One region of the Bartonella sp. HY328 genome, then DNA from elsewhere that is predicted to be linked to it. Evidence: predicted binding sites of a transcription regulator. Region 1 holds the regulator's gene; each other region holds the start of a gene.
The links. The regulator LexA, encoded in region 1, represses DNA repair genes until DNA is damaged. The targets are predictions, from matches to a motif close to TGTTCNNNNTGTGTTCNG.
Positions count from the first base shown of each region.

Region 2: a site for LexA is predicted at 4,223-4,240, ahead of recA (recombinase RecA). Genes of this name have one in related genera too.
Region 3: a site for LexA is predicted at 4,897-4,914, ahead of ruvC (crossover junction endodeoxyribonuclease RuvC). Genes of this name have one in related genera too.
Region 4: a site for LexA is predicted at 3,455-3,472, ahead of N5852_RS10565 (PA0069 family radical SAM protein). Genes of this name have one in related genera too.

Region 1 covers NZ_CP104883.1:1,486,273-1,494,239, reverse strand. The annotation lists gene cysD (sulfate adenylyltransferase subunit CysD) at 1-302, opposite strand, end outside; gene N5852_RS06355 (phosphoadenylyl-sulfate reductase) at 305-1,078, opposite strand; gene N5852_RS06350 (hypothetical protein) at 1,442-2,038, opposite strand; gene hfq (RNA chaperone Hfq) at 2,409-2,645, shown strand; gene lexA (transcriptional repressor LexA) at 2,879-3,631, shown strand; gene imm45 (Imm45 family immunity protein) at 4,272-4,598, opposite strand; gene N5852_RS06330 (hypothetical protein) at 5,044-5,394, shown strand; gene N5852_RS06325 (hypothetical protein) at 5,745-6,341, shown strand; gene N5852_RS06320 (hypothetical protein) at 6,506-6,883, opposite strand; gene N5852_RS06315 (hypothetical protein) at 7,286-7,714, shown strand.
Region 2 covers NZ_CP104883.1:1,808,050-1,816,016, reverse strand. The annotation lists gene N5852_RS07705 (YcjX family GTP-binding protein) at 1-919, shown strand, start outside; gene N5852_RS07700 (YcjF family protein) at 916-1,890, shown strand; gene N5852_RS07695 (hypothetical protein) at 2,125-2,664, shown strand; gene recA (recombinase RecA) at 3,018-4,100, opposite strand; gene N5852_RS07685 (aq_1923 C-terminal domain) at 4,467-5,687, opposite strand; gene glp (molybdopterin molybdotransferase MoeA) at 5,892-7,109, opposite strand; gene moaC (cyclic pyranopterin monophosphate synthase MoaC) at 7,240-7,716, opposite strand; gene trpC (indole-3-glycerol phosphate synthase TrpC) at 7,762-7,967, opposite strand, start outside.
Region 3 covers NZ_CP104883.1:2,663,360-2,671,326, reverse strand. The annotation lists gene N5852_RS11465 (metallopeptidase family protein) at 1-212, shown strand, start outside; gene N5852_RS11460 (TM2 domain-containing protein) at 427-837, shown strand; gene N5852_RS11455 (NAD(P)H-quinone oxidoreductase) at 1,007-2,008, opposite strand; gene ybgC (tol-pal system-associated acyl-CoA thioesterase) at 2,137-2,592, opposite strand; gene ruvB (Holliday junction branch migration DNA helicase RuvB) at 2,655-3,704, opposite strand; gene ruvA (Holliday junction branch migration protein RuvA) at 3,711-4,328, opposite strand; gene ruvC (crossover junction endodeoxyribonuclease RuvC) at 4,339-4,845, opposite strand; tRNA gene N5852_RS11430 (tRNA-His) at 5,351-5,427, shown strand; gene rimI (ribosomal protein S18-alanine N-acetyltransferase) at 5,753-6,256, shown strand; gene N5852_RS11420 (hypothetical protein) at 6,655-7,113, shown strand; gene N5852_RS11415 (glycosyltransferase family 2 protein) at 7,463-7,967, shown strand, end outside.
Region 4 covers NZ_CP104883.1:2,464,569-2,472,535, forward strand. The annotation lists gene N5852_RS10555 (cytochrome b/b6 domain-containing protein) at 1-649, shown strand, start outside; gene N5852_RS10560 (hypothetical protein) at 782-1,774, opposite strand; gene N5852_RS10565 (PA0069 family radical SAM protein) at 2,105-3,289, opposite strand; gene N5852_RS10570 (siderophore-interacting protein) at 3,590-4,453, shown strand; gene N5852_RS10575 (siderophore-interacting protein) at 4,528-5,286, shown strand; gene N5852_RS10580 (L,D-transpeptidase) at 5,395-6,108, opposite strand; gene N5852_RS10585 (D-alanine--D-alanine ligase) at 6,798-7,718, shown strand; gene N5852_RS10590 (cell division protein FtsQ/DivIB) at 7,685-7,967, shown strand, end outside.

The DNA.
Region 1 (7,967 bases):
CGCTTTACCGTTTCATCGCGAAACTCGATCATCTCACGAAATTTCCACCCCGTATCCACATGCAGCAATGGAAATGGCGGAATACCGGGGTAAAAGGCTTTCATGGCAAGATGAAGCATAACCGCAGAGTCCTTACCAATGGAATAGAGCATTACCGGATTATCAGCCGTTGCCGCAACTTCACGAATGATAAAAATAGCTTCCGATTCAAGGCGTTGCAAATGGCTTTGAGAAGCATGATTTTTACTTGAGTTTAGGTGTTTATTTGGGTTTTGCGGTTGGCCGCTTTGTTCTAAATACATTGTCAAACTTTCTCAAAAGCTGCTTGGGCTTGATTGGTGGTTTTTGCGGACAAGGAATGGCTATTTTGCACATGTAAGCCACATTCGCGGGCAGTTTCAGTTTCCCACCACCAACGGCCAGCACGCTCCTCCTCGCCAGCGCGTATGGCGCGGGTACATGGCGCGCAGCCAATAGATAAAAAGCCTTCCTGGTGTAGGCTATTAATCGGAATGTCATTTTGCTTCGCAATCAATACAAGATCGTTGCGGCTCATATCATAAAGCGGATTTGCTTTAATAAGATTGTAACCACTATCAAACGATACAAATGCCAAATCATGACGTGCTGCAGATTGATCACCACGCAAACCGGTTACCCAAAGCTGTTGCCCGATTAATGCGCGGCCTAAAGGCTCGATTTTTCGGGTAAAGCAGCACTGTTTGCGCATATCAGGCGAAAAATAAAAACCGTTAATGCCTTGATCATCAATCAATGCTTCTAGCCCCTCACTTTGGGGGTATTTTGCTTTAATTCTAATGCCGTATTTTTCTTCTGTTTCCTGCCAAAGACTATAGGTTTGCGGAAACAAGCGCCCCGTATCTAAGGTAACAATTTTTATAGCAAGACGGTTTTGCGCGATAAAATGAGTAAGAACTTGATCCTCAAGGCCAAAACTGGTGGTAAAAACACAGCCCTTAGGAAAAGATGTGGCAACGGCTTCAAGGCGCTCAAGAACAGTTAAGCGCGCGAATTTGCTATTAAGTTCACCTGCAATATTGGTTAAATAATCCGTCATGTCCAACCCCGCAATCAAAATAGCAAAATGCACTTGTTAGCCGATTACAGGAATTTAAACTTATTCTAGTTATTTTGCGCCGATAGGGTTTTTAAAATATGCCACACAACCGAAACAAATTTTTACATTCATTGCATTTGAGATAAATTTTATCTGCATGCAGCAATAGGGATAAATTTTGGCTCAGTTGGCAAAAAACTATGGCAGTTGATTAATGCAATAACAGGTTTTATACCCAATATTTACCAGTAACAAATAATAAAAGGCTGGAAATAGACTATTAGAATTGGCAAAACCATTTCCAATTTTTGTCTATTTCCAGCCTTAATTGACTTTTAAACTAACTTTATTTCATCACCACTCTTAATAGAGCGATGGACGATCATAATAGCCCCTATCATCATCACGGTAAACTGGCCGTTGGTCTTGTGGCCTTGGCCGTGGTGGGTTATAATTTGGTCGGTTATATTGCGGCCGTGCATTTGGATTATAAATTGGCCTATCGTAATCTTGACCATTTGGTCCTTGATAATTTGGTCTTGTGTCTAAGGGATAGCCATGGCTATCTTGCGGCGGCATAGGACGCGGAGGATGCGGTCTATCATATTGCGGTCTATCATATTGTGGGCGGTCATATTGTGGCGGCATTGGGCGCTGCGGATAGGCATTGTCATATTGCGGCGCAACGGGACCTGGCACAACAATTGGCCTATCATTTTGCGGTGGCATCGGGCGCTGCGGACGATTACCACTTGGTGGTGGTGCAGGCTGCACAGGACGCTCCGGATATTGATTTTGTGCTGGCGGTGGTGGCGGTGCGGGTTGTGTTGGTTGCGCTGGTGGCAATGGCGCAGCAGCTGCTGGCGGATTGGTATAAATTGTCATTTTTGCATAACCAACCGATGGCGCTATCAACGCCGTTCCAAGCAATGTCAAAAAAAGTGCCGAAATCTTATTCATAAAAGTAACCTCGTATCATTGCCTTAAAGATAGCCCATTATTCTGAACTGTTGCTGAACAGCTTGCCGCAACAATTTTTACATAGTAATGAACAAAGCGCAAAACTAAGGCGAGTATAGGCCCTATCAATTCAATAATTATTAATGGGCGTTTAAACCAATTGAACATAAATAACGCCAACCGCTCCAACGGCCGATCTTTGCTCGAAACCAAAAGCGTTAGCGGCGAAAATCCTACAATTACAAGCCAAAAAACAAAATATTTTGTAATATATTGTAATAATTTTGAATTTAACTTGACAGCCCTTGCTGTTAGCATGCTATGAAATAAAAATAATTAGTTATGCGGTTCGCAATAAAAGGTAAAAACAATGGCAGAACGGGCGCAACATCTTCAAGATTTATTTTTGAATGCCGTAAGAAAGCAAAAAATTTCATTGACAATTTTCTTGGTAAATGGCGTCAAGCTTACCGGTATTGTCACCTCTTTTGATAATTTCTGCGTCTTATTGCGTAGAGATGGTCATTCGCAATTGGTTTATAAGCATGCTATTTCAACAATCATGCCAAGCCAGCCAGTGCAAATGTTTGAAAATGAAGAAGATTAATTCTTCAACATGCAATATTTTTGATAAAATGCCGGCTAACACAGCCGGCATTTTTGTTTAAAAACATCAAATCCAATAAGCCAATAAAAACAGTACTTAAACAAATTATAAAAATGCAATACCACTTCAAAATTGCAATTTAATTTAAATTATTTGCCCCTATTGCAGAACAATAGTGGAACATATATGATATGTTCACTATTTGTGCCAATGATTCGACTTATGGGGTTTTTATGTTAACGCGCAAACAACGTGAATTGCTGATGTTCATCCATGAAAAACTGGAAGAAACAGGAATACCGCCATCATTTGATGAAATGAAAGATGCGCTTGAACTAGCATCTAAGTCGGGCATTCATCGGCTTATCACCGCATTGGAAGAGCGTGGTTTTATTCGCCGTCTACCAAACCGCGCCCGCGCAATGGAAATTATTAAACTTCCCGATATGCCCCACCGCCCCTCTTATAATTATGGCAGCATGGCGGATAATAGCAATTTGGCTTCGCCAAATTCGCTTGCCAAATCGAAATTTCCAGTCGCTGGTAATGGCACAGTCACTGGCAATGGCACAATTTCGGCTAATCGCCTTGTCGCTGCTAATAGTAATGTTGACATTCCTGTTATGGGACGAATTGCAGCTGGCGTACCCATATCGGCAATTCAGCACCAAACAAGCAGCATTACTATGCCAATTGATATGATTGGCAAGGGCGAACATTATGCCCTTGAGGTTAAGGGCGATTCGATGATTGAAGCTGGTATTCATGATGGCGATACGGTGATTATCCGTAAGGCTGACGTGGCACTAACTGGCGAAATTGTGGTTGCCTTGGTTGATGATGAAGAAGCAACCTTGAAGCGCTATAAGCCAAAGGGAAATCTTATTGAGCTGGAGGCGGCAAACCCCGCTTATGAAAGCCGCATTCTACCAGCCAATCGCGTTAATATTCAAGGAAAGTTGGTAGGATTATTCCGCAGTTATTAGGCTTGGCGCTATTGATGTCGATGATAAGCTATATTTAAAAATTACAAAGGTAATGTGGGAATATTCTTGTCATGGGAAAATAATTTTTAAGGTATTGGCCTTAGTTTTTTATAATCGCATCAAATAGCAATCATTCCTTTTTCGCAAGTTTTTTAAGGAGAATAAACTCTTTGCCAATCCATTCCCTTGGCAAAGATTGAGATTGAGATTGAGATAGCAACACATTTTCTTTTTAGGTTGCCAATGTTCATTGAAACAATAAGGCGAGACTAGTTGACAATTATCAACTAAAAGCCCCTCCCCTTTAAGCTAGCAAATGACCGCCTCCTCAGCCTTAATACTTTATAAAAGACAACTAATCTCCATTTAAAAAAACAAAAGCAAAATATGCTTGCTTTCAACCTTCAAAAGCTATGAATAAATGACTTGGTGGCGATGCGTCTGTTTTTAGTAAAAGGGATTGGTAAAAGCTGCAAGATTGGCTCTCGACACAAAAGCCAAGTGCTTAACCGAGATATTTGCAATGAAACCTTCAATAATGCTAAAATTTATCAATTTAGTTTTCAATGCTGCTCAATGAAAGAAACCAAGCAAAACCGGCATTAAGCCTTTTAAAATCGGGCAGCCCAATTTTACCGAATTAAAAACAGACCGTTGCGGTAAAATAACGTTCTATAATATATACATCATCAATATCGCAGCTTGGATACCCCCATTTTATCCAGTTCTCTACTAGCCAATGCTTATATATGCCGCTTAATGGATATGCATAAGCTTCCTCAGGATATGTTTGTAGAATTAAACCAGCCTTATACCCAGTTGTAACTATAAGACCTAGCGGACAAATTGCTTTCTGTGTTTCAAAGATCATCAAGTCAACAAACGCTTCATGAGGATATATGCCTTTTACTCTCAATACATTTCCTCGCCTTAATAATGCTTCTTTATAATCTTTTAATTTTATCATCGCATTATTGACCTATGTGTCATCCAAAATAAATTGTTGCTAGCAAGCTATATTTAAATATTATTTATTGATATAAGTATAATATATATAATTATTTAAAATTCTATAATGTTATCGCCTATTATTAAAAAATATTTATATTGGTAAATTAGATTTATTAAGGATTTTATCGTGGTCATACTAATCAGAATATTATTATTTACGGTTTTATTATTTCATATATCTAAAACAAGTGCTTCTGATATAGATTTTAATAACTGCCAAATGTCCTTTACCTTAGCAATATGAAAATTGAATTACTTGTCCCCAAAACCATTAGGGTGAACGTGATACCGATAACATTCTTAATGACGGTAATTTTATTTTAAACGGTATAGACTATGAGTCTCCTGGCCTTGTTGTAATATTAACTGCACTTAATCAAGATATAAAAATACAAAAAGATTTGTATAAAAAAGGCATTTACAGTTGGTACCGTCGCTCCAATGAGAAAGATCATGCTGATATTCATGGTGCGTTAACAGCATATGGGCATACAAAAAAAGATATCCTTAACGTTTTTAATCTAAAACAAGGCAACTCTATAGTAGTCTTCAACCATTTGCATCGCCCGTATTTTGAACAAATATATAAAGAACAGGGCTATAAAGCAATTGTTGGCGTATCGGGACAATTAGCTGAGCTTAAAGAAATCGACCCTTTTATTGAGTTTACTAATCCATATAAAAATGACAAAAATATTTGGCAAGAACCATTTACCGTCTGCCAAGAAATTGAATGGTCATATGCGGATTAAGTCCTACATTCTAAAAGCTTTTTTTATTAATGTTTGAGTTATAGCAATTGATAACCAATATATTTGCAATGACGCAGGTTAACCGTATCGTTTACACGCAACCAAGTGGCAAAAAATTCAAACGGCCTTCACAATCATTGTTTGCCAACTCAACTCTTACATGCTTAAATAACTTGTCCTTTAATCTTTTTGGGCCGCAAAACATATTTAAAAGAACCACCATTTAGAGCGTTTTCCGAAAAGTGTGAAGCGGTTTTCGGACAAAAAACGCGGTATAAACAATGGATTAGAGCGCCGATTGGATCCAATCAGATCGAAATGCGCTCTAATTGCCGGTAACGAGGTTATCAATGTCTAGGTTAAGTAGATTTTTTTTATTTAGCTTTTTAATGTTTTCTAGTTTTCAAACAAAAGCTGAAACTTTAGAAAACGATATTTGCAAGAGCGAAATTATAACCGATGGTATGCAGGTAAAATTATATGTGACCGCGCCTATCGTGGTTGATAAGCAAACCAATCGAATGATTGAAACAGATTTTTCCAAAAAATTTGAGAGTACATATCCCCTTATAGCCGTAAGCTTTACTGCTTATGATAAAGACATAAAATGGCAACAAGATTTTTATTATGAATCAATAGTTTTATATTACAAAAACTATAAGAGTAAAAAAAATTTCATCACATTACGTGAGGAACCAATATGGTATAGCGAGGAAATACTAAAATTAATAGCCTTAAAGCGTGGGCAAGAAAAAGTTTACTATTTTCATTTTCAAGATGTTGCCTTTGATGAAACTTTAAACAAAGAAAAAATAATTATCTTTGCAAATGGAAAATTAATGAATGTACATGAATTTAAAAAATTTACCAATCCATTTAAAGGTGATAAAAATGTTTGGCAAGAACCAGTTAAGCTATGTTTAGAAGCTAATTGGCACTATCAATAAATTATTCATTTTTAAAATATAGGCTGGCTATACTTTAGGCCAAAAAGGGTTGGTAATAAATGGCAAGCCGCGCGGTCTGTTTTGTCATAAGCAAAGCTATACAGCTATCACGCTTCTTTTAGCTGCTGCGCATATCATCGCGTTAGTTACATCGATTTTGCCAATTAAGTATTATTACAGCTAAGGCGCAGTTCAATATGCTTATAACCTTTATTTTTAAATTTCACCAATTTATAATCTGATTGCGGATCAATGATTTTTTGGGCGATTTGTTCGCCATTTATAGTATTTAAAATTTTAACCTTTAATAAGGCTGAGGTACAACCACAGCCACCTATACCACGTGGCCCTATACTGTTTGATAAAAATTTAACCACAATATTTTTGCTATCAACGCTAATACTGCTATCTTTAACGATATAGCAAGCCCTTAAGCCATTATAATTTATATTATATTTTACAGCATCGCTCGATATTGAATTATCAATAAATAAGAAATTAGAAAGAAATATCATACTAATTAATATAATATATTTCATCATTACGTCCCTTTAGATAGTCGACGAATAACAAGATTAAAATGTGCTTTTATTTAATGCATTTTCATGGTTTACATCAAATATTTACGTTTTTAATGCGGCATTTTTTCTAAAATCATTGATTTGAATTTTTTAGCTATATCATCCCTCAATTGTTATTTAACATATCATAATATTTCTATTGGTTGTAAATACTACTTTAAACAGCAGTCACAAAAATATAATGCTTTGGAGGCGCTTTACAATTAAATTTTTTGAATTATCTTCGCTATTAAGTTTTCCAATTTTTCTTAACATTTTCATGAGGACTACATGCACTACTCTTACAAGGCCTTCATTATAACTTGTTGTTTTATATTGTGTGCATGTACACAAAATACATCGTTAAATAATCGTGGTGTTTTGATGCAGGCATCCCTTTATCCGTTAAATTCTGCGGCAAGTAAACACGGCTTGGTAAAATTTGATTATGTTGATCCACTTACGGGACATGTCAATTTCAATTTCCAAATGTCAGGAAAAAACTTCGAAGGACAAGCTATGACCGTAGACGGAAGTTATCGGAATTGGGGGACGATTTATTCTCAGACCTCTGGTAGTGCCTATGTGAGCAATTCTTATGGTGGTGCGGTCGCGATTGGAGGGAGTACGAGCGCGAATTATCAGTCGTCAAATATATCACCTTCTGCAATGCAGGGTGTTATTACAATTTACTCATCTAGCGGTATGCGGGGAAATTGCGAATATATTGTCAATATCAGACAGCTCAATACAACAGGTGTTTGTAAACTTACAGATGGATCTTTATTTCGGTTTTTTACTGCAAAGAAATAGAAAAGCTCGGGCATTGTGAGGGACTTTCCGCGAACTTCAAGTTAGCTGCATTATATCTCAATTAAGTTTTAATCTCTATACAAGCATTGGGGTACGTGAAGCCTAATTTTACCTTATATGGCTTATAGTTATCCATTAAGTCTTTTACAATTCTTTCAGGCGCTGTTCATAACAGTTAAGCATCGTTGCAATTAGCTTAAGGGAAAATCTAAACTTGTTATATTGGTAGGTAAATGCAGCTTGAAAACATCAA
Region 2 (7,967 bases), 320 kb from region 1:
TGCAAAAGATTGGCTTGGGATTGCACATCATATTAATAGTTTTGAAAAAGCTGATGATGGGGTAATCGATAATTTAAGTTCGGTTTTTAAAACTTATTTGAAGCGCGCAAAGCAAGATAAAAGTGCCGTTTCCATGCTGCCGCCTGGTAGGTTTCTCATGCCAGGGGATCTTGATGGCTCGCCAGCACTTACTTTCGCACCATTACCTAATTTAAGTGATAAGGCATTTGAAACCAATTCTATCGCCGCCATAATGGAGCGACGTTATGAATCTTATAAAAAGCATGTTGTTAGACCATTTTTTTTAAATCATATTGCACGTTTGGATCGGCAGATTATTCTTGTTGATGCGATGCAGGCGATTAATTCTGGTGCTCATGCGGTTGAAGATCTACAAGATTCTTTGACGGAAATTTTAGCTTGTTTTCGCCCGGGTGTTAATAATTGGGCAAGCCAGCTCATCAGTCACAAAATAGATCGTATCGCAATCGCAGCAACCAAAGCGGATCAGCTTCACCATGAAAGTCATGATAGGCTTGAGGCAATTGTGAGACTATTGACATCTAACGCGCTGGAAAAGGCAAAATTAAATGGAGTGAAAACCGATAGTATCGCGTTAGCTTCATTGCGTACCACCCGTGAAGCCTTAGCAAAAACTAACGGTGAAGATTTGCCAGTCATTATAGGAACGCCTTTGAAGGGTGAAATTATTGATGGTATAGTCTTTGACGGTGAAACGGAGACAGCAATTTTCCCTGGTGATTTACCCAAAAATCCCAATGATATTATCGATGCTAGCAAAAAAATAAATATGAAATTTATACATTTTTCTCCGCCGCTTATTAAAGCTACGGATCCTTTGCCTCATATCCGATTAGATCGGAGTTTAGAATTTTTGCTAGGAGATTACCTTGCATGACACAGCGTAAGCCAAGGGCTATTTCCGAGCTTGATAAAATAGAGATAACGAACGCGCCTTTTGATGATACTAATCTATCTGATTTAGATATTTTAGCACAGGAAGAGGAAGGCCAAAAAAGCAATTTTACTTGGAGTAAAATTTTTCTGTCCGCTCTAGGCATATTGCTATCCTTGGCAGTTGGTCTATGGGTTGATGATCTTATTCGTACACTTTTTTCGCGCTATATTGCACTTGGTTGGTTTGCCCTCGTAATTGCATTGTTAGGTGCTTTGGCTTTTATAATATTTGTTTTTAATGAAATACGTGCAATTTTGCGTTTGCGTTCAGTTGCTGAAATACGTTTCCAAGCTCGTGATGCAGTTATGCGCGATGATATGAATGAAGCAAAATATGCAATTCGTTCACTTAATAAACTGGTTGAGGGTCAACCGCTAAGTAGTAGTGGGCGTAAAGTAATTACTGCTCTTGAAAATGATATAATTGATGGGCGTGGACTTATCCATATAGCTGAAGCAGAAATATTGCGGCCATTGGACAAAGAGGCACGAAATCTAATTTTAGCCGCCGCCAAACGTGTGTCGGTGGTGACAGCGGTCAGTCCACGCGCTTTTGTTGATATTATTTATGTGTTTTATGAATCGACTAAGCTTATTCGTGCAATAGCTACACTTTATGGATGTCGACCAAGTCGATTTGGATTTATTGCAATCTTAAGGAAAGTTTTATCTCATTTGGCTGTGACTGGAACGATTGCAATGGGTGATAGTTTTATACAGCAATTTATTGGCCAGGGCTTAGCAGCTAGGCTTTCAGCTAAATTAGGTGAAGGTGTCGTTAATGGATTAATGACAACGCGTATTGGCATTGCCGCAATGGATGCTCTTCGACCATTTCCTTTCGATGGGGAAAAGCGTCCAACTATCGGAGATTTTGCTGGTGACCTAATTAATTTTTCAAATAAGGATTAATGCGTAAATGAAACTATGAAGATTTCGCGCATGATAGTATAGGCAAATAATTTTCAATTAAACGCCAAAATGAAATATCTTATTAACCATTTTTTGCGATTTTTAAATTCAAGAATCTCTAACATTATTCCCTTGCGTTAAATCAAAATTCTCTGTCCTTAGGGTGTTTAAGTTACAATATTAGCTATTGTAATTTTCGCGTGCGGTGATGCTGTAAAAAGGAAAGCTGTTTCAATGAAAAGAATTCTATTGCCACTTTTTGCAGCTTTTATATGCTCATCTTCTGCGCATGGTGCAGCTCATGATGCTGAAGAAGTATTTTTTCAAAAAATTGAAGGACAGTGGGCTGGGGCAGGCGAAGTTGTTGCTGGAAAATATAAAGGAACAAAGTTTACCTGTGTTTTTTCTGGCGCACAAGAACAGACAAAGGTTGGTATGGCTTTAGATGGTTCTTGCCGTGTAGGAATTTTTAGCCAAGCAGTTAAAGCGCGTGTCGTTCGCATTGAAAAAGGTTACCAAGGTACTTTTAATAATGGTGCTAAGGCAGATGGTATGGACATCACATCGGGTCGCATTGGCAAAAAGCACATGGTATTTGGTTTGGTTCGCGAAAATATCAATGGTACGATGACCGCACATCTGGCTGATAATGATACTATGAATATTACTTTATCCGTAAAAGTATCCGAGGATATGGTGCCTGTTGTAGGTGTTAAGCTGAAACGCAATGGTAAAAACACAGTACAAAATACTGCACAAAACGAGTTTAAATAATATTATTTTTTATAATTGATAAAAAAATAATGAATTTTTATTAAAAATAATGTTCAATATTATATTGAACATTATTTCAAGAGTCTAATGCTCACAGTTGGTAGGCCTAACTTTCAATTTACATTGCCTTAGAAAAAAATAGCTATTTATATTTAAATAAGCATAAAAGGATTATCGTAATTTTTCCTATGTCAGATTTAAAACAATGTACACAAAAAGCTAATAGACTTACATTATATGTCAAATAGAAAAAGTTAAGATGCAATCTGAGTTTTTCAATGACCAGATTGTAAAAAAGAGAAACAACATTTTTAATTGTCTCTCTTTTACGATTAGTTATCTTAAAATAGGTGTTAACCTACTGCACTTTCATCATCTGCTTCTGGACCTGTATTTTCCAAAAACTTCTCAGCAATAAGACCAGCATTTTGTCGTAAAGCTGTTTCAATTTCCTGTGCTGCTTCAGGATGCTCACGCAAAAACTGTTTAGCGTTTTCCCGCCCTTGTCCTAGACGTTGTGAATTATACGAAAACCATGCTCCAGATTTTTCAACAATTCCTGCTTTGACACCAAGATCAACAAGCTCGCCGACTTTTGAAATACCTTCACCATAAAGAATATCAAACTCAACTTGTTTGAATGGAGGAGCTAACTTATTTTTAACTACCTTTACACGAGTCTGGTTGCCGACAACTTCATCACGATCTTTTAGTGCGCCAATACGACGAATATCTAAACGCACAGATGCATAGAACTTAAGAGCGTTGCCGCCGGTTGTGGTTTCAGGGGAACCAAACATAACGCCTATCTTATGGCGGATTTGGTTGATAAAGATAACCATGCAATTTGAACGTGAAATCGAAGCTGTTAGCTTACGTAATGCCTGGCTCATCAAACGAGCTTGCAAGCCAGGAAGGCTATCGCCCATCTCGCCTTCAATTTCAGCCTTTGGCGTTAAAGCTGCAACAGAGTCAACAACCAATACATCAACTGCACCAGAGCGCACCAAAGTATCAGTAATTTCCAATGCTTGTTCACCAGTGTCGGGCTGCGAGATCAAAAGGTTTTCTAGGTCAACGCCTAGTTTACGAGCATAAACTGGATCAAGCGCATGTTCTGCATCAACAAATGCACAAATACCACCTAGCTTTTGAGCCTCTGCTATGGTGTGAAGTGCCATAGTCGTTTTACCAGAGCTTTCAGGACCATATATTTCAACAATACGTCCCTTAGGTAGGCCGCCAACACCAAGTGCAATATCAAGTGATAAAGACCCAGTTGGGATAGTTTCAATTTCTACAACAGTATCATTTTGGCCAAGACGCATAATCGAGCCTTTGCCAAATGCCCGCTCAATTTGGGACAGAGCTGCATCCAATGCTTTGGTTTTATCCACGGTATTATCCTCAACAAGTCGTAATGTTTTCTGAGACATCTTACACCACCTTTTCAGGATTTTTAAACCCTGGATTAATTATTCACATGAATCATTTGTACACTATTTGTTCTAGCTTTGCAATACTGATAACTGTCTGAAAGTAAACATTTTTTATTTTTTGTTCATTTCTTGTTCTTGTTTGTTCGGGCGAATAAAAACAAATAGCTTCAAAGCTTTTATGTTCAACTGATTTGATGATTTCTTAGATAATTGATTTTCTTGCCAAAATTTTAATATAGTAAGAATCGTTAATAGGTAACCAGAATGCATTAATGCATTAGATTACCTATTAAAATTTCGCTTAAGTTAAAATACTTTTTCCAAGCTAAATATAGGTGGCTTCTGTGCTATTTGGAAATTTTGTTAATTAGCGTGAAGCGATGGCTTTAATTGTTTAATGAGGCTTTCAGGATTGATTTTACCAGCTAAAGCCAACATTACCAGCGAAGTGCGTCCCATAGGCTTTAGCTCAAAACGCAAACTTTTTGGGTTATTTATAAATGTAATCATTTCATTTTTTGCTTGGTCAAAAAAACTAGTCTTTTTAGCAAATGAAAGCCAACCTGGCAAACCGCTGGCCCATTCAGATTTTAGCTGCGTTGGCGTTTTCTTTTCCCGCTTTGACTGCGCGTTTACTAATTTATCTGTTAGGCCTTTATCAATGAAAATGAACGATCCGCTATAAAAATTATATCTTTGTATCTGGCTAAGCATGCCTAACGCCATGCGAGATTTATCAATCTTTCCATGATCATTATCACGCTGTAAAGTTAAAAGGGTGAGGAGGGAATCTATCGTAATGCCATCCATCTTCAGTTTGGCGTTGAGCTGACCACCCTTATTAAGATTCAGGCTAAACTGATCCAGTTGCAATAGTGCATTTGTGCCACCATAGGCACCGCTAAGGGTAAGATTTCCGGTTGCACGACTATAACCCATATTTATGAAGTCCGTTCGTGATGTACCATCAGGAAAGTTTTTTACTTCAACAGTTATATTAGCTATTTTTATATGAAACTTCACTGGATTTTGGCGAATGGAACGGGTTAACTTAATGTCACCATTTTGGAGTGACCCAAGAAGTTTATTTTTGTCATCAAATAATTCTATTGTTTTAAAGCTACCAATATCATAGCTAAAACCAATATTTTGGTTATATATTCCTTCATTTGGGGGAAGCGCGGCACCAGTCAAGCGTATTGTGTTTACAAAAAGAGTACTTTTTTCATATTGATAGATAATCGAATCAATCAAGACATTAGAAGCTAAAAAGCCGCCATGAGGAACAGCTCTTACATTTTGAAAAATAATTGTTTTAAACTTTGTATTGGGTGTTAAAACATCACCACTAATCGTGATATCTTTTAAAGTAATATTTTGATTGTCGGTTGTTATGCCACCAATGTTTACATTAGCTTTATTGCCAAAGCTCTTTTTAAAACGAGCACTGAACGCCTTTACATCTAATGATGAACTTGCAGCAATGGAAGATTGCGTATTTGAGTTTTGCGCATAACTTATTGATAAATTGGCTATAAATAATAAAACGAATGCTTGTATTAATGAAACTAAAAAAATCTTCATAAATTAACCTTTAGCATGTCAGATATGCAATTTGAGAATTTGGTATTTTACATTCGGTTTTGAATAAATTATAGTAAATATAACCGATTAAAAAAAATATTAAACTAATTAAGCCATAAAAATAAAAAACTGCAAAAACACATAATATAACATGGTTATTATAAAATGTGTTTTGCTTGCTAAAGCCAAAATTTTTGTATTGGTTTAAAGAATAAGTATTTTAACTGTGTCCCCAATATTTAAAGCAGGTGCATCGATCTCGTTGATAATCAAGCAATTAGATTGGGCCATTATTTTCATCAATGATGAATCAGCTGAAGCCGCTGGAGTGACGTGTAATATGCCTTGCTCATCGCTTTTCATTGTACCGCGTATATAATGGCGGCGAGGGCCGTTCGCTTTAAGGGCTTTGGTTAGTTTGGCGTTCATTATCCGTTGAGCAGATTGATTGCCACGCATTTTATCCATCATCGGCAAAAGAAAAAGTGTTGCTGTCACAATTGCTGAAACAGGGTTACCAGGTAGTCCCAAAACGAGCATATTATGTTCACCATTTTTGATGGTACCAAACATTAATGGCTTACCAGGGCGAAGGGCAATTTTCCAAAAATCAAGTTCCATGCCAGCTTCCTGCATGACTTCTTGAACAAGATCATAGTCACCGACCGAGACACCGCCGCTGGTAATCAGAATATCGGCTTTTTGCTGCTTAGCCGCTTGAATAGCAGAATGAATTTGCGAGCGATTATCGGCAACAATACCAAGGTCTATAACTTCACCGCCATGATCCATCGCCAATTGTGCCAAAGCATAACCGTTTGAAGCAACAATTTGTCCTTCCCCCGGTATCGTTCCAGCTGGTACTAATTCATCCCCAGTGGATAAAATAGCAATGCGAGGTGATCTAATAACTGAAACCGTAGCATGGCCACTGGCTGCGGCAAGACCAATTGCGGATGGAGTTAACTGCGTAGCTGCCGGTAAAATCACATCGCCTTTGGTAAAATCACCTCCAGCAGGACGAATATTGGCATGGGCAGCACTATTTTGGGTTAATTCAATAAATCCATCATCAAGCTTGTTGATATTTTCTTGTATGATAACACTGTTAACATCTTCGGGTACTGCTGCACCAGTAAAAATACGAATGGATTCGCCTTTATTGACTTTCCCTTTGAAAATATGGCCAGCTGCTGCTTCACCTACAACCTTGAATCGAGTTCCTGCCGCAATTTCCTCATCTGATTTGACTGCATAGCCGTCCATTGCCGATGAATTAAAAGGTGGTTGTGTAAGCTTGGCTAAAAGAGGCTCACTTAAAAAACGACCACCGGCAAAGCTGATATCAATGGTTTCACTTTCCAAAAGAGTTGCTTTTTCGGTTAACCGATGAAGGGCCTCATCAACTGTCATAAGTGCCATTATCTATCCTATCTTATCATCTAATTGAAACAACGCCCGATAATTCTTTGCTTTTAAAGCCTATTGATTTTTATTTGGCGCTTGCACATAAAAAGAAAAGAATATTGACGAAAATAAAATAATTAGTCTTTTACCTATGCCAGTCTCCAGATTTACCGCCGGTTTTCTCACTAAGCTCAATATTGGTAATCGTCATTGATTTATCAATCGCTTTGGCCATATCATAAATAGTAAGGCAGGCAATAGAAACGGCAGTCAATGCTTCCATTTCAACGCCAGTTTTGCCTGTAAGAGCCGCAGTTGCTTTAACTCTTATACCCGGAAGAGTGGCATCTGGCACCAAATCAACACTTAACTTGGTAAGCATAAGTGGATGACATAGCGGAATAAGATCTGATGTTTTTTTAGCCCCCATGATACCAGCAATACGGGCAGCAGCTAATACATCACCCTTTGCAATACGGTCTTCGCTAATCGCGTTGAGCGTTTCTGTGGCCATGATGACACAGCCTTCAGCCACGGCCTTACGGTCTGTTTCACTTTTTTGGCCAACATCAACCATGTGAGCAGCGCCATGCTCATCAATATGGGTAAGCTTATTTGACATATTATGTTCCTACTGCCTTATTTTAAGCTTTAAATGCCAAACACTTTAAATACCAAGTAATTGACGGGTCGCTAATGCAACATTATCCTGCCGCATAAGACTTTCACCAATCAGAAAATTTTGTACATTGCTTTTGGCTAATCGTAAGCAATCGTCATGGGTAAAAATTCCACTTTCACCAATCAAAAGTTTGTCTTCTGGCACCATTGGTGCTAGTCGCTCTGTGACTGCTAGGTCAACATGAAAATCAC
Region 3 (7,967 bases), 1.2 Mb from region 1:
ATGGCATCGGTGAGCGGTTTAGTTTCCCAACAGGTGAACAGCAAAATCGGATGACAATTTTTCGCCGTGCGATACTCGACTATTGGTCAGAAAATCCTGAAACATTAGGCGACATTATTACACAAATTCTTATTTACGAAATTGGTAATCATTTTGGATTATCCGATAAGGATATGGAACAGGTTGAGGAAGCGGCAGAAAGCTGCTTGTAAAATAATTTATTAGCATTTACTAAAAATAATTATTTGCTATTTTATTGAAAGCTCAAAGCAATAATATTGTTTATATATTTTAGAATGATTAAAATTTGAAATTTTATTCATAGGAAATCGTCTGTAAGATTAAATTTTTATATATTATTATTGCATATGAATTGTTCTATTCGTATAAAGACTTATTATAAATTTTGACGCATAAGGAGTTACTATGCGCGGAACAATTCTTAGTTTTGAACAAAATCGCGGCATGATTTCCGGCCAAGATGGCAATCGTTATGAGTTTGTACGTCTTGATTGGGCTGGTAATTCAGAGCCTTATGCTGGTCTGCAAGTTGATTTTATTGAGCATGGTAATGAGGCGAAAAGCATTTTTCCGTTACAAACAAGTAATGCAAAATCCAAGCTCGTTTTAGCCCTTGTATGCTGGTTCTTTGGTGTTTTTGGTGTCCATCGGTTTATGGTTGGTAAAGTTGGTACCGGCATTTTGATGCTTGTTTTAACCTGTACTTTTTTTGGTTTATTTATTACTGGTATTTGGACCATAATTGATTTTATCCTAATCCTTACTGGTAATTTTACTGACAAAGATGGCAATAAGATACAGCAGGATGGTATTTAAAATAAAGGCTTATTCAATAGGCTAAGTTTACCCATAAAATCATTAATTAATATTCGAATGTAAAAAATTCTAATTTTTATACTGATAGAATACAGTGTAAATGTGCAGTGTTTTCGAATGAAAAACGCCGATTTGAAATTTCAAATCGGCGTTTTATTTTATGTATTAATTAATCTTCAATAATTTTTAAAACAATTTTACCGATATGGCTGCTTTCTTCCATAAGGCTGTGGGCACTTGCTGCTTTGCTTAGCGGAAAGACTGCATCAATTAATGGTTTGATTGCTCCTGTTGCCAATAAAGGTAGGACATGGGTTTCTAATTCACGGGCAATTGCTGCTTTAAAGGGTATTTCGCGAGCACGCAAAGTTGAGCCTGTATGAATCAATCGCTTTCGCATAAGATCATTGAGATTAATAGTTGCCTTATGGCCATTTAAAAACGCAATCTGCACAATGCGCCCTTCAATGGCAGCAACCTTATAATTACGCTCGGTATAGTCACCGCCAACCATATCAAGAATAAGATTAACGCCCTTTTTTTCCGTAATGCGATTTATTTCTGTGACAAAATCTTGTTCTTTATAATTTATTGCATGGTCTGCACCAAGCGTAAGGCAGGCATCACATTTTTGCTTGGATCCTGCGGTGATAATGACTGTTGCACCAAAGGCTTTGCCAAGTTGTATGGCCGTTGTGCCGATGCCCGAGCTGCCACCATGAATAAGCAATGTCTCACCATTTTTAAGGCCGCCGCGATCAAACACATTGCTCCAAACAGTGAAGAATGTTTCAGGAATTGCAGCAGCTGTGACATAGTCCATGTGGTCTGCCATTGGCAAGGCCATAGTTTCATCAACGGTGGCATATTGCGCATAGCCACCACCGGCAATAAGTGCAAAAACACGTGCCCCCAATTTAAAGCGCTTTGCCTCATTACCCATGGCGACCACCTCGCCAGCAATTTCAAGCCCGGGCAGGGGGGAAGCACCATCAGGGGCAGGATAAACGCCCATACGCTGCGCAACATCGGGGCGATTAACGCCAGCAGCATGAATTTTTACCAATATTTCATTGGCCTTAGGTTTGGGGATGGGAACTTCACAAGGCTTTAATACAGACGGATCGCCAAAAGCACTGATTTCAATAGCAGTCATCTTTTCTGGTAACATCACAGAATCCTTTTAATTTTTTGGCATCCATAATGCCATTCTTTAGGACATTTAACAGTGTATCTTGTGGTATAAACAACGGCAACGTCAGCCTTAGGGAGGCTATTAGCTCAATAAATAGATCAAGTTTATTGAAAGCGCTCTATCCATGCAAGGGGTAAGCGGCGAGGGCGGCCATTAGCATTGATAATTGCTGCCTCCACCTCGGCGCCAACCAATAATTTATCACCGCGTAAAATTCGCTGCTGCATTTTAACCCGTGCCGCACTTACATGGCTGATTGTGGTTTCAACACATAAAACATCGTCGATTTTAGCAGGTGAGGCAAAATCAAGCGACATGCGGCGCACAATCCAAGCCACTGCTTCATTGGGGCCAGCTTCTGCCATGATGTGATGGTGAATATCAGAAAGGCGTAAAAATTCCGTGCGGCCGCGCTCAAAAAACTCAAGATAGCGCCCATGATAGACGACGCCTGAAAAATCGGTATCTGCATAATAAACCCGCACCATTAGCTGATGAATACCGTCTTTAATTTCGCCGCAAAAGGCAATATTTTTTTGAGTGTCGCTGATATCTATCATAGTTATTTCTCTTTTTGTTTTTGCGGTTCTATTGCGTTTTTGACGGATGACGTAAAGCAGGGTTAATTGCTTTCTTCATCATCAAAAAGTCCAATTTGAGCAGCGCCAATCATATTTTCAGGCGCGCGCAGACCCAAATGCCGCCATGCATTTTGCGTCAACACACGGCCACGCGGTGTGCGCTGGATAAAGCCTTGTTGGATTAGGTAAGGTTCGATAATATCTTCAATAGCATCGCGCGGCTCTGATAATCCTGCGGCAATGGTTTCAATACCTACGGGGCCGCCGCCGAAATTTTGGGCAATCATAAATAGGTAGCGGCGGTCGAGTTGGTCTAACCCAAGATTATCAACCTCGAGCCTCGATAAGGATTCATCGGCAATTTTACTATCAATAATATTGGTTTTTGCCACCAAGGCAAAATCACGCACGCGGCGCAATAATCGGCCAGCAATACGCGGCGTGCCACGAGCGCGGCGGGCAATTTCGCGGGCACCATCATCGCTAATTTGCATACTCATAATACGGGCACCACGCCGTACTATGAGTTCCAATTCATCCACCGTATAGAAGTTAAGACGTACTGGAATACCAAAGCGGTCACGCAGTGGCGTAGTGAGCAGGCCAAGACGGGTGGTGGCGGCAACAAGAGTAAAGCGTGCTAAGTCAATTTTGACCGAGCGTGCGGCTGGTCCTTCACCAATGATAAGATCCAGCTGGAAATCTTCCATCGCAGGATACAGAATTTCTTCAACCGCTGGGCTTAAACGATGTATTTCGTCAATAAACAATACATCTCGTTCTTCTAAATTGGTTAACAGCGCAGCAAGATCGCCAGCCTTAGCGATAACAGGACCCGAGGTTGAACGAAAATTAACGCCTAATTCCTTTGCCATGATTTGTGCAAGGGTGGTTTTACCAAGACCGGGAGGGCCAACAAATAAAACATGATCCAATGCTTCATTGCGCACCTTCGCGGCTTCAATAAAAATCTTAAGATTAGCGCGCGCTGCAGCTTGACCAACAAAATCATCAAGGGTTTGCGGGCGTAAACTTGTATCTGCATCTTCACCGCGTTTATCGGCTGCAATCAATCTATCGGGCTTTTCCATATTTATTTACCTTGATAATTCCTTAAGCCCAAGCCGGATTAGGGTGGCAGACGGAGCTTCTTCTCCAGCTTGCTTCAAGGCGCTTGCGATGGCATTGGCTGCCTGCTCGCGTGAATAGCCAAGATTAGTAAGTGCCGAAACAGCATCAGCAACAAAGGAGGGGGCACTTGCATTGCCAATATCTTCAAGCATGCCAAAATTTTCATTGCTAATGGTTGAAAAAGCTGGTGCTTTGCCTTGTAATTCAGTAATCATACGCTCTGCTACTTTTTTGCCAACCCCGGGGGCGCGTGAAATCATCGCAATGTCGCGCAGGGCAATAGCGTTGGCAAGTTCGCCAGCACTCAAGGTTGCAATAACTGCAAGGGCAACTTTTGCACCAACGCCTTGCACATTTTGCAAAATTTTAAACCATTCCTGATCAAGCTTGGTGGTAAAACCATAAAGACGAATAAAATCTTCACGTACATGGGTTTCAATAAAAAGCGTTACCGCTTCCCCTAACGAGCCTAAGGTCGCCAGCGTGCGGTTAGATAAAAAGACAACATAGCCCACACCATGGACATCAAGAATGATATGATCATCGCCAATGTCGTCAATAATACCTTTTAGCTTACCAATCATATGTTCACCTTTATGCACTTACCCGCATGCGGTCTTTTAATGCCAATGTTTGGCGATTATGGGAATGACAAATAGCAATTGCCAAGGCATCTGCCGCATCGCTGGAATCGAAGGTTGCGCGGGGCATTAAAACCTTTACCATCATGTGGATTTGCTGTTTTTCGCCATGACCAACACCAATTACTGCCTTTTTAACAGCATTAGGCGCATATTCACTAACAGGCAAGCCATAAAGAGCAGGCACCAGCATGGCAATGCCGCGTGCTTGACCCAATTTGAGTGTTGCGGTTGCATCCTTATTAACAAAAGTATGCTCAACCGCGGCTTCATTCGGCACAAATTTGCGCAATACCTCATATAAACCATCATGCAATTGGCAAAGCCTTGAAGCAAGATCACTTTTATCATTAGATTTAACCGTGCCAGCACTAATGAAACTAAGCTTATTGCCTTCACTTTCAATTATGCCCCAGCCGGTATTGCGTAAACCTGGATCTATGCCAACAATTCGAATCATTTTTAAACCATGCCTTTATCTGCTCTTTGTATAGCATGGTAATCATAATAAGTGAACAAAAGGGAAACGAAAAGATGCTTAGTTAAAAAATGTCACCCTAAAGTTTAAGTTATGGATCTGAAATATGATTTTAGTTCTATGTAATATATCTATTTAAAGGCTTCGTTCTTAAATTTTGTTGATTGGGTTCTGTTCGCGTATAATCAAAACAAGCATTATTTAAAGTAGTTGGTTATATTGCTGCTATATCATTTGAAGTAGGTGATCCTAAGTCGTCCTTATAAAAAGACATTGCTACGCATTATTATATCGATTCTTTACAATTTTACTGACTAAGTTTAAAGACTTTTGTTGCTGTTTTAAAAGGCTTATATGCATAAATTTCCCATCAAGGTGCCGCCAATCTTTATATTTTTAACAGGATATTTAAAAAAAATAGAATAAAGCTCTTGCAAATGAGTGTGAATTTACGTATGTCACGCAAACAGAATTTAATATTCTTTGTGCGGTTGTAGCTCAGTTGGTTAGAGCGCTGGTTTGTGGCACCAGAGGTCGTAGGTTCAACTCCTATCAACCGTACCACTTATTTTTCCTTTAAAATACATTTTAACTATTGCTTTATGAGCAATTTTTATTGTCCAGTGTATAATGCTTTGACTTTATTGCATAATTATATATTGGCTAGTTTATTTGATCGACTTAATATCGCGCCTGTAAAGTGTTTGAAGCGCTAATAGAGCGATATAGGCTTGCATATTTTACAAAAATTTAAAGCCAGTATTCAATAGGATGCAAATTATATACAATTATGATATGAAGCGCAAATTCATAGATTTGGATAAAGGGTGATTTATTCAAATGCATTTTTGAGTTGGCATATATTAGTAAAATTTGATTTAGGACGAGCATGACCAGATTACCCTTTATGAGACGCAATATGGCCATCGCCCCTTTAATTCTCGACGATGTGGAGGCTTTGCATCGTTTGCATGCAGGTTCATTTTTTGAGACTTGGGATGAAAATGCTTTTTACAATTTTTTGCAAGATAGCACTATTTTTGGCTTATCCGCCCGTCCTATAAAGCAGCCTGATAATATGGTAGCCTTTGTATTGGCACGACTTGTTGCGGATGAGGCTGAAATTTTATCAATTGCCGTAGATAAAGATCATCGCGGTGATGGCGTTGGGCGAAAGCTTATGCATGCTTTGTTACGTCATTTTTATCACCACCGCATTGAAAGTGCTTTTTTAGAGGTTGACGAAAACAACATTGCTGCAATAACACTTTATAAAAGATTTGGTTTTGAAGAAGTAGGCAGACGCGCAGGCTATTATCGCTCACCCGATGGTCGTAGTGATGCGCTTATCTTGCGGCGTAAATTAATTTATTCGCTGGCAGAAACACCCTAAAAAGCATAATTTCTTAAAAAGTTTAATCATGGGAATAACCACTTTAAACCGGGTGCGGATATTTCCGTCACCCGGTTTTCCCCTCTGATGCGGTGAAAGAAAAAGTCTCTCACCTTCAGATTTACAAAAATGAATAGGATTTAAAACGGCGTTTAAAATTACAATTATTCGCCAGACGTGAAAGTGTAAATCCTAAAACTGTTATGGATTTGAATTTGCTAATTACATCACATAGTGTCGCAATTTTTTTTGTTCGGCAAGTATTTTTTCATATTTTTTTGCGTTTGCTTGATTTTTTTTCAATTTAACAATTTTCTCAGAAAATCTGTAGTGAGCTCGCAACTCTTTGTTTATAATAGCTATAAAATTTAACCAAATGGATTTAAACTGCAATTAACATGGATGATTTTAAACTAGTTGACGTTAAGGACGCAGTGCTTCTCATACCTTATGGTGTAAAAATTCCACTTTCGCTGAGCAATTTTACAACGTGTTTTTATGCGCTAAGCAAGAGCGAAATTCTACACGAAGATCTTCCTGAAAATAATGGCGTTTGTATTTATGCGCCTGGCCTTATCGGCACATGGTTAAGTGCAATGCCACATTTGAAAATCCCACCTGCGGCCAAAATATTTGTTGATAAAGCTGCTATTTTTAGCAAGTTGAGCAAAAGCCTAATTAGATACCATCTCTTATATGAAAAATTTCGTTTGGGCTCAGATGTCCCCAGCCCATTTTTAACGCGCCTTTCCAATCAACAAGGGCATTATAATATGATTAAAAATCTTACTATTGGTGAGTGGTTACAGTGCTTCACCGCGCAAAAAACAGATGATGATCAAATAATTATCATATGATATTGAGGTGGTTTTGTTGGCTCGACCAGTGAAAAATGGCTGAAAACATCAATTGTTGCTAAAAAAACTTTACAAATCGAAGAAATGCTGAAAAAAGACGCCTATAGCCAAGATGGAACTGTTTTTACCAATGCAGCTCAGCTTATGATAATATGTAAAATATGCGTCTTGTTATAATATTGGAGTGCAAAATCGCTAGGTTAAAAGATAACTGCCATAAGCAAAAGATTGGATTAAAAGTTATTCTTTACCAAATTGTGCTTTATAGATGCTTATAAATTTATTTAACCCAATGCATTAGGCCAGATAGAATTCGTGGCTTTATGCTATAAAGTCAAGGATAATATCTTTGCCAGATAAGAAAATTTCTGTTGTCATACCTTGCCGTAATGAAGCTGAAAACCTAGGTTTTTTATTAGACGAAATTGACACTGCAATGACTGGGCGCAACTATGAAGTGCTGGTGGTCGATGATGGTTCCACTGATGCAACAGCAAAGCTTTTGGCCTCGCGTATGGAGGACGGAAAACCTCTGCGCCATATTCGCCATGATCGCTCATCTGGGCAAAGCTGTGCGCTTCGTTCAGGTGTTTATGCTGCATCAGGCAGTATTATTGTTAGCCTCGACGGTGATGGGCAAAATGACCCAGTTTACTTACCGCAACTTGTTGATAAGCTCATTGCTGGTGGTGAAAGCTTGGGTTTGGTGGCAGGGCAAAGGTTGAAGCGCACCGACACAAAGTTAAAGCAATTTTCGTCACGTATGGCCAATGGTTTGCGCCAAGCTATATTGAAGGACAACACGCGCGATTCTGGCTGCGGGTTAAAAGCAGTACGTGCTGATATTTTCAAAA
Region 4 (7,967 bases), 980 kb from region 1:
AAAGGCTAAAGCATTGAGCTGGCCTGTTATGCTATTAGTAGTTATTGTGCCTGCATTAATTGGCGTTATCATTGCACAACGTCAAACCATTAGCCAGTTAGAAAGTCGAAACGCCACTTCAAACACGACGCCTATCGCCTCACCATCAAATGCTGGCAACTGGGTTATCAATATGGATAAGTCAACACTTGGCTATAGTCTTGATTTTTCTGGCGCAGCAAAACAAGGTAAGGTTGGCAACTGGCATGCTGATGTAACATTTGCACCCGACCAGCTGGAAAATGCCAAGGCCGAAATCGTTCTTGTTGCAAGCTCAATTAGTTATGAAGATTCTTTTGTATCGGGTAGCATTGCTGATCCAGATGGGCTTGATCCATCACAATATCCCGAAATTCGCGTTTCTCTTGATAAATTTAGTGCCAATGGTGAAAATTTTATTGGCAAAGGTAATATTACTATTCGTGGCGTAAGCCAGCCAATAGAAGTACCATTTAGCTTTACCAATGATAATGGCATTGCTAAAGTTTCAGGAAGTGCCAAGATTGAACGCTTATTATTTGGTATTGGTGCGCAAAATGATGGAGATGGCTCTTGGCTAGGTAAAGTGATTAATGTTAATTTTTCGCTGGAAGCCGAAGAAAAGAAATAATGTAAAATTTTAGAATTGAAAAATACTTGCCCTTCATTTTATGAGGGGCATTTTTTTTAAACATAAATAAATACAATTATTTATAAATAAAATCACTTATAAATAATTGTGAATAAAACTTATAAAAAGCCATCACTCTTTAGGGTCCCAACGCGGATTATATGGCTTATTAAGCAATGCGCAAACAATTTGGCCAAGTGTCATTTTAAAATGACGTTTAGCTGCACTTGCTCCGCTATCATAGCGGTTGCTATCTTCGACAAATGATTTAAACTCGTTTTTTTGCTTGGCAAGATGATAAACCATCATCCTCCCTAAATCATAAGCAAGTTTTGCTTTAGTAGAATGGTTATAGGCCATTCCATTCCAAAATTTGTGAATAGTTCGATAATCCCAATAGGCAAGATGCTCCTCATAAAGCTCAACTAGATATTCAGCAGGCGGCGCATTTTTTGCAATAACCCGCTCAACATTAACTGCAAGACCTTCATCTAGCCAGAGCGGCAATTCAAGATGGGCCAAATAATAATGGGTTAGCTCATGAATAATAGTTGGTTCTACTAAAGTTAGCTGGGTTTCATTGGTGACAAAATGCGGCAAAACTGAATTGATAAAAACGCCCGAACTTAAAATTATTTGGCTTTTAACTGTATTGTATTTGCCAGTGTAATCATAATATTGCTCGCCCTCATCTATCATGATTGCCAGCATATCACCAGATGATGCAGCTAGGCCTGGCAAGGCTTTTAAAACGCGCTCACGCCCACTTTTCAAAAAATCCATAGTTAGCTTGATGATACGCTCATCTTGATTGGAAATTAAAAAAATATTATCACCTTGATAAAGCTTATAACCTGCTCCCAAGCTATCACGCAAATGCAGCAACCAAAACTTTGCTAAAACTTGATTAAAAATAGCAGTCTCATCTTCCTTAAAAAATTTGCGCAAAGCATCAACGCCCCACTCAATAAGGATAGGATATTGGCCACGAAAATTTAATAGTCTCGTTTTATCGAATTTGACATTTTCATTTACTTGAAGAAAATCTGGAGCAATATCATCTACTACGCATAACTCTGAAGTTTCCATTTGCTTTATTGAAAACAGTTTTTTTAAAAAGTTCATTGCCTACCCCAATATAACATGCACTTTAAACTAGTCTTTTGCTAAAAATATATTTATCTGAAATACAAATATATTTATCATCCTAGTTTTAATATTGCACTTTTAAAAAAGATACAACAAGGTTGACCAAACACCGATTTAGAGCGCTTTTCCGAAAAGTGTGAAGCGGTTTTCGGACAAAAAACGCGGTGTAAACAATGGATTGGAGCGCCGATCTGATCCAATCAGATCGAAATGCGCTCTAATGTCAGCCTCACGAATAGAATATTTTACTATTTACTATAAAATTTGATCAATGTTCTATCGCATGACACAAAGAACACTTAATTTCTAAAATAGCGATAATTGAATGGGTGATTTTATCGGCGGTTCAAAATTTTCAAATGAAAGAGCCATACGACGCTTGCCAATTTCTAACCTTTGACATGCCATAGCAAAACGGCGAGCAACCAGTTCGGCAAAGGGGCCTGTGCCGCGCATGCGGCTTTGCCAATCGGCATCATAATCCTTGCCTCCACGCATAGAGCGTAAAATTGAAATAATTTTACGATAATGGTTGGGATATTCTCGCAATAACCAATCTTTAAACAAAGGGGCAACCTCATAAGGCAGACGCAGCATGACAAAATCAGCATCATGAACCCCCGCTTCCTTTGCAACCTCTAATATATTTTCAATCTCATGATCATTTAAACCGGGAATAACTGGCGCAACTAATGTGGAAACCGGTATATTGGCTTGATGTAATTGCCTTATTGTTTCAAGCCGGCGTTTTGGCGTTGCAGCTCTTGGTTCCATTGCTCGTGAAAGCCTACTATCCAATGTGGTAAGTGAAATGCAAACTCGCACTAACCGTTTTTGTGCCATTTCACTTAAAATATCAACATCACGCAAAATCAAAGCTGATTTAGTCACAATACTTACCGGATGATTTGCCCTATTTAAAACGGTCAAAATTTCTCGCATAATCGCCCATTTTTTTTCAATCGGCTGATAGGGGTCGGTATTGGTACCAATAGCAATAATTTTCGGTTTATAGCCAGCTTTTGATAATTCCTTTTCTAGCAATTTTGCTGCATCAGGTTTTGCAAAAAGCTGTGTTTCAAAATCCACCCCTGCTGATAAGCCCATATAAGAATGGCTGGGACGGGCAAAACAATAAATGCAACCATGCTCACAGCCACGATAAGGATTAATAGAACGGTCAAATCCAAGATCGGGCGAATTATTGCTTGTAATAATATTGCGTGCTTTTTCAACTTGAACTGTTGTTTTAAGCGGTGCTATTTCTTCATCATTTTGCCAGCCATCATCAAAGCAACAAACTGATTTATCCTCAAAGCGTCCTGCAGGGTTGAGCCCTGCCCCACGCCCTTTAATACGCTTTGCTTGAAGCCGCATATGGCTATCTTCAATAATATCATTGGCGTGGGCTTGGCGACCATCGCCAAAGGCAGCCTTATCAGCCTTTGCAAGATTATCAACAAGATTGTGATTAATCCGAATTTTTAACATTGTACCACTGCCAAAAACTTGCTGAAATGCCCTAACGCAAATAAGCAACCATTTTTCATTGAAAAAGCTTAATTAACAAATGGCTGTGCTTAGCCATGATAAAAAATCAAACGGTAAGTTAAGCCATACATCCATTCACTGACGTTATTACATTATCAAAATTCATAGAACATATCAAGAACATTATCGTAAAAATTTATTACCAATATTTAATTTGAGTATTTTTATCATGTTTTATTTGTCATAGTGAAACATTGCCATTATACCAATGCTGAAAACAATATTTTGGGTAGGTGCAAAATGGCAAATATGGACACAAAAGACAGCTCACAAAATGCAAGTCAAACTGCAAAAATGTCAGGACACAGGATCATTCGCAATAGCATGACAATTACAACAATTACCAAACCGTTTACTTCGGTGATACGTGTAAGCGGCATCGTTAAAGATCCAGACCAAGATCAATGGTTACAAGCCAATAATGCTGTACGAATTGAAATGGATGCCATTGGTAGTGCAAAGCCGATCACCCGCGTTTATACCATTCGCAACTATTGTGCTGTAACCAATATTGCAGAAATCGATTTTGTGGTTCATCACGGCCAAAGCTTAGCTATGGACTGGTTGAGTCATCAAAAAATGGGGGACACGATTTATCTTATGGGACCAAAGCAGCATTATATGCCTGATTATCAAAATGGCCAAGACAATGTATTTTTTGCCGATGATACGGCAATTCCTGCTTTATTTTCTATTTTTAAAAATTGGCCACAAGGTATAAAAGCCACAGCTTATATTGATTGCGCCCATAAATCCGCGATAGACGAATTACCAAAGATTGCAGGGGTAGGTTATAAAACCTTCATTCGCCCAGATGATTGTGCCGCTGGCACATCTGGTTTTTTAGTCAATGAAGCACTTTCGATTAACCCAACAACCAAGGCCAATCTTTGGATTGCCTGCGAGCGTGAAGAAGCGCGACAAATACGCGACCACTTTTTAAGTGGTGGGCAAGTGGCGAAAGCCGACATAAAGGCAATTGGCTATTGGAAGCGCGGCATTACATCAAGCATTGTTGATGAAAAGCGCATGGCTCATTATATGAACCTTACCGCCCAAGGCAAAGGCGTTGAACAATTTGATGAGTTTGATGTAAAAATTTAAGAGACAATTGCATTATTGTGCAGCTATAATGGCTTTAAAATCAAGCAAATATAACGACATTTTTAGGATAAGTCATGACCCAAGAAAATGATACAGCACCGCATATTGAGCGTGTACGCCACGAAACCAAACGCCGCATATTAAAAGTAGAAAAGATTGAAGATGTAACCCCCTTGATGCGACGCGTGTTCGTCGGCGGTGATGATCTTGCCGGTTTTGTTTCTGCCGCTCCCGATGATCATATCAAACTATTTTTTGGTGAAAGTGAACTAACTCTGCAAAGCCGCGAATATACACCGCGTTTTTATGACGAACAAGCCAACCTATTGGCAATTGATTTTGTGTTGCACGATGCTGGCCCCGCAAGTACTTTTGCATTAAATGCAAAACAGGGTGATGAGCTTGTCATTGGTGGCCCACGTGGATCAGCCTTAATTAGCGGCAATATTAATGCTTGGCTATTAATTGGCGATGAAACTGCTTTACCAGCCATTGGCAGACGGGTAGAAGAAGCGCCTGAAGGCACTGACATGACCGTTGTTGCAACAGTTGCAAATGAACAGGAAGTGCAAAAATTTAATACAAAAGCCAATGTGACTTATCATTGGGTTTACCGCTCTGTTGAGCTTGCTGATGAACCTAAATTCCTTCTTGAAAAGGTTAAGGAACTAAGTTTACAAGAGCGGACATTTATCTGGATTGCAGCTGAAGGAAAGGTAACACGCCACTTGCGCATGTTCTTTAATACCGAACGACATGTACCACTAAACTGGATTAAAGCTGCGGGTTATTGGGTAAAAGGCTTTGCCAATTCTAAAGAAAAATTTGATTAAGCTACTTTAACACAACAATATAAAAGCAGTTTATTAAACACACTAAAACAAAAAGGGCAGGAAAAAGAAAATCTCTTTCCTGCCCTTTAATTATGCAGTTTTTATATCTTAACGTACGATAACTTTTGCCCCGGTACGCACACGGGCAAAAAGATCAATTACATCTGGATTTGCCATACGGATGCAACCAGCTGACACTGATTTACCAATGCTTGATGGTTGAGTTGTACCGTGAATGCGATAATAGGTATCAACGTTATTTTGGTAAAGATAAAGCGCGCGCGCTCCAAGTGGATTGCTTGGTCCGCCATCAACACCATTTTCAAACTTCTTATAGCGTTCTGGTGCACGGGCAATCATATCCTTGGTTGGAATCCAACGTGGCCATTTACGTTTTACTTTAAGGTCTGCTTCACCTTGGAAGCCCAGCCCTGCGGCACCTACACTCACACCATAGCGAATAGCTTTGCCATTACCTGCAATAAAATATAGATAGTGGTTGGCTGGCTCAACAATAATTGTGCCCGGCGCTTCGCGTGATGGATAAGCAACAACCGTACGTTGGAACTTTTCAGGGATAACACCATTAGGGATTGGCTTTACCTTAAACGGCTCATCTCTATCAGGGCCATAACGCTCATCAAGTGGCTTATTCCCTTCAATAAAACTTTGTGGTTTGATAGTTGCTTTAGTTGTTTGCTGCCCATCAATTGGCGTTGTACCAGTTGTTGTACACGCGCCCAAACCAACTGCTAACACACCTAAAAAAAACGTGCGAGAAATCGCCGACCTGATTGGTCGTAAACCAATGCTATTATGCATTTTTTTATTCCTTGATAAAAAGTCAATCCATACGCAAAACATTTATTCGTAAATGTGCATAAAGCAGCTTTGACAAAAGATAAAGACCAAAAAACCATATTTATCACTATTTGTAACAAATATTAATAAAACTCCAATTTTTAGATAAATTCTAATTTTACGATTATGCTTTTTAGTAAATTAATGCTTTTCAGTTGTTACGCAAATAACCCAAATGGCATATAATCTTAAAAAATTTAGAGTTACTTATCTCTCTTTTATTACCTACATATTAGAATTTACTCATTAAATTTTAACAAAAGCAGATGGGTTATAGATATTATAAAAAATTATATAAAACCTAATTTAGTAAAATTAAAAGCTATCGCTTTAAGTCAACTGATTTGCGACGTTTTCGTTCATACTTAGCGAGGATTTTTTAATTCGCTTATAAAAGATACTGCTAGATAACAATTTCCTAAAAAATTACAAAAAAAATTTATAAAAAAATTTTGAGTCTTTTCAGAAGCATGAGTCACAAAAGCCGGTCTTTGCCATGATTTACAACATTAGGGGGACTTGTTTTTACTGCGCCAGTCTGATTCTTATATTAACCATAATTACATATTTGATTCGTATCATGAATCTCTTGGTAATTGATGATTCAAAATTGTAATTTTTGCTGTGCATAATCTGTAGGGGATTTCAAGGTGAACAACAAACATGTTGCTGTGCTTATGGGTGGTTTTTCATCTGAGAGACCAGTTAGCCTGTCATCAGGCAATGCTTGTGCCGATGCACTTGAAGCCCTTGGTTTTCAAGTGACACGCCTTGATGTTGATACCAATGTTGCTGATCGCCTTGCCCAGCTACGCCCTGATATTGCTTTTAATGCGCTGCATGGTCCTTTTGGTGAAGATGGCACAATTCAAGGCATTTTAGAGTTTTTGCGTATTCCTTACACCCATTCTGGCGTACTCGCCTCGGCTCTTGCTATGGATAAAGCGCGCGCTAAAATAATTGCTAGCGCGGCTGGCGTTAAGGTTGCCCCGTCTCGGGTTATGGATCGCCATGATATCGGCAATGTTCACCCTATTAATCCACCCTATGTGGTTAAGCCGGTTAAAGAAGGTTCAAGCTTTGGCGTCGTTATCGTCTTGGAAGGCCAAAATACACCGCCAGCATCATTAGGTGCCGCAGATTGGCCTTATGGAGATGAGGTCATCGTTGAGCAATATATTCCCGGCCGCGAATTTACATGCGGTGTTTTAGGCGAACGCGTACTTGATGTGTGCGAAATTGTGCCTAACGCTAGCTATAAATTCTATGATTATGATGCAAAATATGCACAAGGTGGATCAATTCACGTCTGCCCTGCGGAAATTTCATCAAATATTTACCAAAATATACAAAGAATGTCCTTACTAGCCCATCAAGCAATTGGTTGTCGTGGGGTAAGTCGTTCCGATTTTCGTTTTGATGAAAAAACAGGTGATCTCATCTGGCTTGAAGTCAATACCCAACCTGGTATGACTCCAACCTCCCTAGTTCCTGATATGGCTAAAGTTTCCGGTCTCACTTTTGGAGACTTGGTGCAATGGATAGTGGAGGATGCGTCGTGCATGCGCTAAATAGCAATTTCAAGCAGAACTTGAAAACAACACTTAAAAACCGCGCAATTAAGGTGTCGCGGCGTTTAAAAGGTGTTGTCTTGCGTTTTACTTCTGGACATATTGCTATAGCACGCCATAGCGGCTCTTTTGCCGTTTTAGCCTTATTAAGTACCACCATTATTTATGGCACCTATGCTGGCAACCACACCGATGATGCAGTAAAGCTTGCTACATCATCGCTTGGCTTTGCCGTTGAAAAAGTTGACG